One region of the Mesorhizobium sp. M0715 genome, then DNA from elsewhere that is predicted to be linked to it. Evidence: riboswitches for the same ligand, from Rfam matches in the RefSeq annotation. Region 1 holds a riboswitch; each other region holds the start of a gene.
The links. Region 1 has a riboswitch for cobalamin ahead of bluB (5,6-dimethylbenzimidazole synthase). Riboswitches for the same ligand answer to the same signal wherever they lie in the genome.

Region 1 (2,196 bases):
AGAACGCCGTCTGGCTGGCGGTCATCATGTGGGGCATGTCGTTCATCATCTTTCTGATGATGCTGGCACCTGCCGGTGCGATTCTGTTCCTGATGCCTGGCCAGCTCGCCGGCTGGGCTTTTGTGCTCGCCATCGTCTTCGCCTGGGCATTCAAGGCGGCGTTCATCGAGCCTTTCGCCATCGCCTGCCTGATGCAGGTCTATTTCAAGACCATCGCGGGCCAGGTGCCCGATCCGGCCTGGGACGCCCGGCTGGCCGAGGCATCGTCGAAGTTCAGGGAGCTCAAGGACAAGGCGCTGGCCTCCTTCGGCGGTTCGCGCTGGGCTACGGCCGGCGCCACACCCTGATCGGCTGGGCGGATGGTGTCTGGTGAGGCAGGAACGGTGTTGAGGCGCGCCACGGTGGATTTGAGCTGTGTCTCGCCTTGCCCGGAAAAGGTCTCGCTCATGATCAGCTCCGGCAGCGGCAGCCGCCGTCCCCAGCCATGCGTTTCAAGGTCCGGTTTGGGAGCGAACTCGGAAACACGGCCGAGGCAGAGATAGGCGACCGGCGTTACGTGATCCGGAATGGCCAACAGCCGCTTCAGCGCCTCAGCCTCGATGATGCTCACCCAGCCGACGCCAACGCCCTCGGCACGCGCGGCCAGCCAGAAATTCTGCACCGCGCAGACGGTGCTGTAGAGATCCATCTCCGGATTGTGCCAGCGTCCCAGCGGCGAACCCTTCGAGCGCTGCCGGTCGCAGGTGATGCAGATGTTGAGCGCGCTCTCGCAGATGCCTTCCAGCTTGAGCTTGCGGTACAGCGCCTGTTTTTCCGCCTCGATCGCCGGCAGTTCCTGTTCTCGCGCGGCCAGGAACAGGTCGCGCACCTCCGCCCGTCGTTTGACATCGCGAATGACAATGAAATTCCATGGCTGCATGAAGCCGACCGATGGCGCGTGATGGGCGGCAAGCAGCAGCCGTGCCAGCACGTCGTCATCGATCGCGGTGGGCAGGAAATGGCTGCGCACGTCACGCCGCGTGAACATGGCGCGGTAGACCGCATCGCGCGCATTCTGGTCAAATCCATCGTCAATGGCAGCGGTCATGTGTTCCGGCATCGCTTGTCCCCTTGCGATTGCAGATTCAAAACTGACAGAGCGTACTTTGTGCGTCCAAGTAGACGCACGTCGCTCTGATGCCATCCGCCTGACCACGCGGATGACAATGCCTGCCAGGCCGGTCTTCTGGCTCGGGATCAACCCGCGTCCGGTGCCTTCCCGTCATCGACAGTGGCATTTACCGGCGCGGTCCCCCTCACAGCGTTGGGCACGCCACGGAATTCAACCGTGTTCCCGATTCTCCCGCTTGCGGCGGGCACCAGGCAGTACCAGGGACCTTACGCCGAAGCGCCCGCGGGGCCAATGCCTGCGGCGACGCGAATGGACGCAGTCGCGATTTTCCCCAGTCATCGGCCGCCCGTGCATGGCCTTTGTCGATCCGGGTCACTAGATTAGGACGATGACCACCCGTCTCTACACCCATCCGATCTTCCTCGAGCATCTCACGCCGCCCGGACATCCCGAGCGGCCCGACCGCTTACGCGCCATCGAGCGCGTGCTCGACGACGAAGCCTTTGCCGGGCTCGATCGTATTCAGGCGCCGGAAGGCGACGAGGCCACCATCCTCTACGCGCATCCCGCCGATTTCGTCGCCCGCGTGCGCGCCGCCATCCCCGACGAGGGGATTGCCCGCATCGATGCCGACACCACTGCCAGCCCGAAGAGCTGGCAAGCGGCGATCACCGCGATCGGCGCCGCCAACGCCGCCGTCGATGATGTCTTTTCGGGCCGCGCCGACAACGTCTTCGTCGCCGCCCGGCCGCCCGGCCATCATGCCGAAAAGACCACGGCGATGGGCTTTTGCCTGTTCAACACGGCGGCGATCGCGGCGCGTTATGCGCAGAAGAAACACGGTGTCGAGCGCGTTGCCGTCGTCGACTGGGACGTGCATCACGGCAATGGCACGCAGGATATTTTCTGGGACGATCCGTCGGTGCTCTATTGCTCGACACACCAGATGCCGCTTTATCCCGGCACCGGAGCGAAGACCGAAACGGGCGCCGGCAACATCGTCAACGCACCGCTGGCGCCGCAGACCGGCAGCGAAGTGTTTCGCGATGCCTTCCTGTCGCGCGTCCTGCCCGCGCTCGACAATT
Region 2 (2,196 bases), on a different contig from region 1:
CGTTGCGGTCAGCACCCTGGGCAGGCGCCTGAGCAGCCGGTTCCGACTTCTTGGTCGAAGCGGTGTACGAGCTGTCGACAGCAGTGGCTGCCGCGGCGTTCGAACCGTAGTGGTCGCTACCAGCGAAGGCGCTGCCGGAAATGGCCAGAAGGGCTGCGGCAGTGAGAATGATCTTTTTCATTTTTGTACTCCAGTATCGTCTTTTTCCGTCCGTCTAGCGGCGTGTCTTGGAAATGAAATCGCGTCGTTCGGACAGCCCCGATGTGGGAGGGCAACCCCGCCTTTTCCAATCACGAAGTTGTTCCGTGTGGACCATGAATCCACACCTTGAAATTGTGCCAAGGGAATCTACGGGTATATTTTTCTTCTTTAAATCAGCATGTTAAGTGTAACCGCTGGATGGATCACTGACTGTTTCAGAGGCCCAGCGTTCACACCGTCCTGCACGCACCGTCAACAGAAACGAACCGTTCGGTTCGATTTTAGATCGAGCTAATAGTCACTTTTCGAAACCGTTAACCTTTTTTGACCCCGCCAAGGGGTCCGATTCGGGGATATCGCAGCCGGCAAAATGGTCATCCGGGAGGTGGATTTCAGCCCGCGACGGTCTGCGGGAACGTTCGCAGGCCGTGTCGCGCCGCATGGATACGATGTCGTTTTCATGCCGACGGCGCGCCCCCGATCGTGGTTAGATCATACCATCTCAGGTGCCGCTTCGTGACGACGAGGCGGAGAATTGGGAAGCCGGTCAGAATCCGGCGCTGCCCCCGCAACGGTGGTGGAGTTCAAGTCGCAACGGGAGACCACTGGGCAACTGCCTGGGAAGGTGTCGCGATGGTCCGCAAGGACAACTCCAGAGCCCGGAAACCAGCCCGAGATTGTTAGACTCGACTGATCGCGGTGGGCGGTCAAGAGGTGGATAGCGCATGTCTGGCACCTAGCCGGCCTGCGTTTCAATCCTTCCTCCATCACCACCAGTTCAGTCCTTAGAAACGAGGACAGGACATGGATACCCGCAACGACATGCTGAGGCTCCTGAAGGGGCGCCGGCAAGGCTTTTCGCTGGAGCAGCCCTTCTACACCGATCCGGACTACTTCAAGCTCGACATGGAGCTGATCTGGTATCGCGACTGGCTGTTCATCGGCCATGATTGCGAACTGCCGAAGCCGGGCAGCTACATCACCGTGCAGATCGGCGACTATCCGGTGGTCCTTGTCCGCGACCAGCACGGCAAGATCAACGCCTTCCACAATTCCTGCCGCCATCGCGGCAGCCGTGTATGCAACACGGAGAAGGGCACGGCGGCAAAGCTCGTCTGCCCCTATCACCAGTGGACCTATGAGCTGGACGGCCGCCTGCTGTTTGCCCGCCAGATGGCCGACGGTTTCGACAAGAGTGATTTCAGCCTGAAGCCGGTCGCCTGCGAGAGCGTCGGCGGCTACATCTTCATCTGTCTGGCCAAGGAGCCGGCGGATTTCGCGCCGATGCGGGCGATGATCGAACCCTATCTTTTGCCGCACCGGTTGCGTGAAGCAAAGATCGCCTTCGAGAGCACGATCGTCGAGAAGGGCAACTGGAAGCTGGTCTGGGAAAACAACCGCGAGTGCTATCACTGCGCCGCCAATCATCCTGAGCTGTGCAAGACCTTCCCCGAGGCTCCGACCGTGACCGGCGTCAACGGCGCCGACAGCGACCCTGAAATGGTCGCGCACTGGGCCAAATGCGAGGCATCAGGCCTGCCGAGCAAATTCCGCATCGATCCGGCAGGGCAGTACCGCGCCACCCGCGCGCCGCTGCTGCGCGATGCCGTCAGCTACACCATGACGGGAAAACGGGCGGTCCAGAAGAACCTGTCCGACAGCGTTTCAACCGACCGCATCGGCTCCTTGCTGCTTTATCATTATCCGACAACCTGGAACCATATCCTCGGCGACCATGCCGTCACCTTCCGCGTGCTGCCGATCAGTGCCACGGAAACCGCGGTGACGACAAAATGGCTCGTCCACAAGGATGCGGTCGAAGGCGTCGACTACGATCTCGCTGAGCTCACCCATGTCTGGACCGAGACCAACGACCAGGACCGTCGCATCGTCGAGGAAAACGCCTTCGGCATCTTGTCGCCGGCCTACGAACCAGGCCCCTATTCGGAGCTGCATGAGGGCGGCGTGATCCAGTTCGTCGAGTGGTACGCGTCG
Region 3 (2,196 bases), on a different contig from region 1:
CAGCTGTAGCGTTCGCCGAGGCCGGCGATCAGGAACGGCCGGCTGGTCTCGAAACGCGGTGGTTCGAGATTGGTGAGGAAGGACTGGTCCATCAGGATCGGCTCCACGAGGTCGAGCTTGTCGAGTGTGCCTTGCGCGCGCACCAGTTCCGGCGTGGTGCCGAACTGATCGCGGAAGGCCCGGGTGAACGCCTCATGCGAGTTGTAGCCGGCGTCGAGCGCGACGCTGAGGATGTCGGGCGCCCCGCCGGCCAGCTTGCGCGCCGCCTCGGTCAGCCGGCGTGAGCGCATGTAGCCCATCACCGACCGGCCGGTGGCGGCCCCGAAAGCCCGCGTCACATGAAAACGCGACACCCCGCTGCTTTGCGCGACATCGTCGAGTGTAACAGCCTCCGGCAGATGACTTTCGACGAACCACAGCGCTTTCTCGGTCGAGTTCATTTTGCTCCTCGCATTGGCCAGATCATCCTGCCGTTTCCTGGCGCGGCCAGTTTGATCGAAATTGCGCATCCCGCGCAATCGCACCGATCCCGTCACAGTCGCACCGATATGGCGCAGCGTTGGAGCGCCCCTTGCCGCCGACGAGCCAAATTCGGCAGGCTTCACTTGACAGCGCCAGGCGGCATCCTCTAAATGCGTAATGTTATTACATATCGAGAGCGGGAAATGCATGTTTCCCCTAGCCGGCCCACCACTCCGTCCGAGAAATCCATTGCGAAGCGATTGGGGGAAATCTACGCTGAAGCGGTGATGGTCCCCGAGTCGAAAGGCGAGGGGTGAAAAGGGAACACGGTGAGATCCCCAGGGGTCGAGGCCGTGGCTGCCCCCGCAACTGTAAGCGGCGAGCAAAATCCGTGAATGCCACTGGCCGGCAAGGCTGGGAAGGCAGGATGGCGCAACGACCCGCGAGCCAGGAGACCTGCCATCACTGAGTTGACCGGACGGGGTGTGCCGGGAGGAAACGCGAATCCCGGTCTTGTCGGCCGCTTCGCCAGCTTCCTTCCGTCGCCAGTTTTGGAAAGTGACGGAAAGTTGGACGGCTCTATCGATCATCGCATCATCGTGAGCACGCTTTGCCATCCCGGCAATCTGGCGGGCAGCCGATGCCCGTAGCGCTTCTCGAAGCCCGTGACCTCTGCGCCATGGCGAACGGGCGGGATCTGGTCCAGGCGGTCAGCTTCTCGGTGGCCGCTGGCGATCGCCTAGCCATCATCGGTCCCAACGGCGCCGGCAAGACGACGCTGCTGCGCATGCTGTCGGGCATGCTGCGGCCAAGTTCCGGCGAGGTGAACCTCGGCGGGCGCCGGCTGGACAGGATTTCCGCCGCCGAGCGGGCACTGCATATCGCCGTGGTCGGCCAGACCGACCAGCCCGATCCGCGGCTGGCGGTGATCGACTATGTCGAGCTGGGCCGGGTCCCGCACGCTCGGCTACGGCGCAGGAGCGAGGAGCGTGACATTGTCGTCGATGCGCTGCGCCGGACCGGCCTGCTGCCGCTGCTTGGCCGCACCATCGGCTCGCTGTCGGGCGGCGAGCGCCAGCGCGCCCAACTGGCCCGCGCCATCGCCCAGCAGCCAAAGATCCTGTTCCTCGACGAGCCGACCAACCATCTCGACCCGCGCGCCCGCGGCGAACTGCTCGACCTCGTGGCAGGCTTCGAGATGACGGTGATCGCGGTGCTGCACGATCTGGCGCTGGTGGCACCGTTCGCCACCAGGGTGGCGGTGATGAACCATGCCCGTCTGCAAGCGCTCGCCGCACCGCGCGAAGCGCTGACCCAAAAGCTGATTCGCGAAATTTTCGGCATCGATGTGCTGCGTCTGCGCCATCCGACCGAAGACCGCGAACTGACGGTGTTCGATGTTCCGAACCGTGCCGCGCCGCCATCCTGATTGAAGCCGTCCCATATCGATCATCCCGTCCACAGGAGCAAACCCTTGAAACGCCTTGCTTTTTCGCTTGCCTTCTCGCTGCTGGCCTCGACAGCCCTGGCCTTCCCGGTAACTGTCGACAGCTGCGGCAAGCCGCTGACCTTCGATGCGCCGCCGAAGCGCGCCGTCATCCAGGATCTCAACATGGCCGAGATGGCTTTCGCGCTGAAACTGCAGCCGTCGATCGTCGGCCTGACCGGCATCACCGGATGGTACAAGGTGGGTCCTGAGTTCAAGGCCGAGCAGGGTTCGATCCCGGAACTGGC
Region 4 (2,196 bases), on a different contig from region 1:
CGGCGCGCTGCGCCTGCAAGGCGTCCATGTCGTTGGCGACGCGGCCTTCGGCCAGCGCCGGGCCGTCGACCACGGCGATGACGCCATCGACTGTGACGCGGCTCTTCACGCTCGGCCACTGGAAGGCCTGGACCAGCGGCTTGGGCAGCGCCAGGCCCGAGGTTTCGATCAGGATGTGGTCGACCCTCGGCGTCAGCGCGAGGATCTTGTCGAGCGCCGGCACGAAATCGTCGGCGACGGTGCAGCAGATGCAGCCATTGGCCAGTTCGACGATGTTTTCCTCCGGGCAGGTGTCTATGCCGCAGCCCTTGAGGATCTCGCCATCGATGCCGATGTCGCCGAATTCGTTGACAATGATGGCAATGCGCTTGCCGCCGGCGTTTTCCAGGAGATGGCGGACCAGCGTCGTCTTGCCGGCGCCGAGGAAGCCGGTGACGACGGTGCAGGGAACGCGGGAGAGGTTCGCAGGCGAATCTGGGGCAGTCATGGTCAATCCTTCAGCAGGTCTAAGGGAGGGATGCGGGCAACGAGGCCACGCTTCAGGCTATCGGGGCGGCCGCGCCATGGAATCAGGGCGTCCTTCGAGGTGGCGAAGAGCTTGGCGCCTGTCACGAGGTCGGCGCCGCTGGTCGTGGTCAGGTCGCCGAAGACATAGCTCCAGCACCCGTCGCGCAGGATGGCGGCGCTGAGGCGGCGCTTGCAATTGCCGAGGCATTCGACGCTGCGGATGCGGATGTCGTCGCCGGATGCGGCGCGGCGCGTGTCGTCCGCCAGCAATTCGCCGGCGCGGGGATGAGCGTCGGCGCCGGTCTCATCGCGGCAGGAGGCGCAGACGATGATGGTGACGCCGGCCAAGGCATCATCATGGCCGGACGAAATATCCGCTGTGCCAGCCGAAAAACTGCTGTCGTGGTCCAAGATCGGGCTCCTTGCCCGGAAACCCGCCGGGCGATCGGATTCTAAAGTCGCAGACGGCAGGTCTCCTGGCTCGCGGGTCATCGCCTTGGTAGCCGCCTTCCCGGGAACTCCCCAGTGGCTTTCGGCCTTGGCTCTTCGCTTACAGTTGCGGGGACAGCCGCGGATTTGGGATTTTGCCCCGCACCGCATTCCCTCTTAGCTCTTGCCGTTGCGGGCAAGAGACCATCTGAACCGGATTTAGGCTTTTGCGGGCAGCGGTGTCAACGCAACGCAGGGGCAATCTGAAATCAGGGGCGGGGACGCTTCACTACCACTGACCGCTCTTCGCGAATGCCATCTTCGTTGTTGGGATCAGGAAAAGCTGTAACGAAAGCCGTCAGAAGGATATCTCCATCTTGCCGGTCCAGCCATCCGGCGCCGTCACCCACATCGAAGTAAATGCCATCAACTTTGAAGCCAAATGTGTCTCCAGCAGGTCAGGGTAGCGTTTTCGGATTGCCTGCGCATGTACGTCCCATGAAAAGGACGAAATCCTATCGAGGCACTCCTGCACCTCTTGGGTCAGCCTGGCTTTGATATCCATTGTTTATCCGCTAGCCTGTGTACGTTGGCTCAATTGTTATCTCCCGGCAACGCAAGGATGACCTGACGCAGCGCCTGGTACCCGTCGCCGTGGTGCCAGTCCTGATCAACGAGGAGCTCTTGACCTTCCGGCCAAGTTTCGTTGTCCAGGAGAATTTCGTTGCCGACCAGTGCTCCGCCATAGCTCGCCAGGAATATCCGGATGAAATGACTGCCAGGGCGAACCTTAGCCGTGAACAGTTTTTCCAAGCGGGCATAAAACGCTGGATATGTCCGGTTGAGAGTGCATTCCACTGCAGCCTGTGTGATCACAGGTCCACCGTAGATCTTCCAGCCAGCATCATTCCGTTGCCAGAATGCAATCTCGGCTTGCATGTTCTCGCAAACATGCTCCGCAAGGCCCTCGATCAGCACATGAAATACACCGATCAGGAATTTTCCGAATGCTTGGAAAATCGCCTGTTCACGCGTGTCGCCCAGTCCAACAAAAGATTCGATGACCGGCTGAGTGCCTAGCAACGGTGAGAAGACGTAGATTTCGAGAACAAGCCTGCGACCCGAGCCTGACGGCTCCTTGTCGAAAACTTGGGCTTCAAAGCGCAGGTCTTCCAGTTCAATCCTGACATCGTTCTGTCCACGGATGGCGCTGATCCCATGCGCAATCAACGCTTCGTGAATCAGGTCGAGAACCTCTTG

Region 2: it holds a riboswitch for cobalamin, as region 1 does, so the genes downstream of both, NKI21_RS02235 (aromatic ring-hydroxylating oxygenase subunit alpha) here and bluB (5,6-dimethylbenzimidazole synthase) in region 1, are expected to answer to the same signal.
Region 3: it holds a riboswitch for cobalamin, as region 1 does, so the genes downstream of both, NKI21_RS26195 (ABC transporter ATP-binding protein) here and bluB (5,6-dimethylbenzimidazole synthase) in region 1, are expected to answer to the same signal.
Region 4: it holds a riboswitch for cobalamin, as region 1 does, so the genes downstream of both, NKI21_RS29245 (DUF1636 family protein) here and bluB (5,6-dimethylbenzimidazole synthase) in region 1, are expected to answer to the same signal.

The regions. Positions count from the first base shown of each region.
Region 1 is NZ_JAMYPL010000030.1:22,155-24,350, reverse strand. Features, by position in the region: gene NKI21_RS27655 (hypothetical protein) at 1-347, shown strand, start outside; partial or broken gene bluB (5,6-dimethylbenzimidazole synthase) at 470-1,087, opposite strand; cobalamin riboswitch at 1,199-1,378, opposite strand; gene NKI21_RS27645 (histone deacetylase family protein) at 1,500-2,196, shown strand, end outside.
Region 2 is NZ_JAMYPL010000002.1:75,838-78,033, forward strand. Features, by position in the region: gene NKI21_RS02230 (DUF680 domain-containing protein) at 1-181, opposite strand, end outside; cobalamin riboswitch at 689-890, shown strand; gene NKI21_RS02235 (aromatic ring-hydroxylating oxygenase subunit alpha) at 1,006-2,196, shown strand, end outside.
Region 3 is NZ_JAMYPL010000026.1:87,444-89,639, reverse strand. Features, by position in the region: gene NKI21_RS26200 (AraC family transcriptional regulator) at 1-440, opposite strand, end outside; cobalamin riboswitch at 734-940, shown strand; gene NKI21_RS26195 (ABC transporter ATP-binding protein) at 1,103-1,891, shown strand; gene NKI21_RS26190 (ABC transporter substrate-binding protein) at 1,937-2,196, shown strand, end outside.
Region 4 is NZ_JAMYPL010000035.1:34,649-36,844, reverse strand. Features, by position in the region: gene cobW (cobalamin biosynthesis protein CobW) at 1-487, opposite strand, end outside; gene NKI21_RS29245 (DUF1636 family protein) at 490-918, opposite strand; cobalamin riboswitch at 957-1,160, opposite strand; gene NKI21_RS29240 (hypothetical protein) at 1,295-1,501, opposite strand; gene NKI21_RS29235 (DUF6348 family protein) at 1,531-2,196, opposite strand, start outside.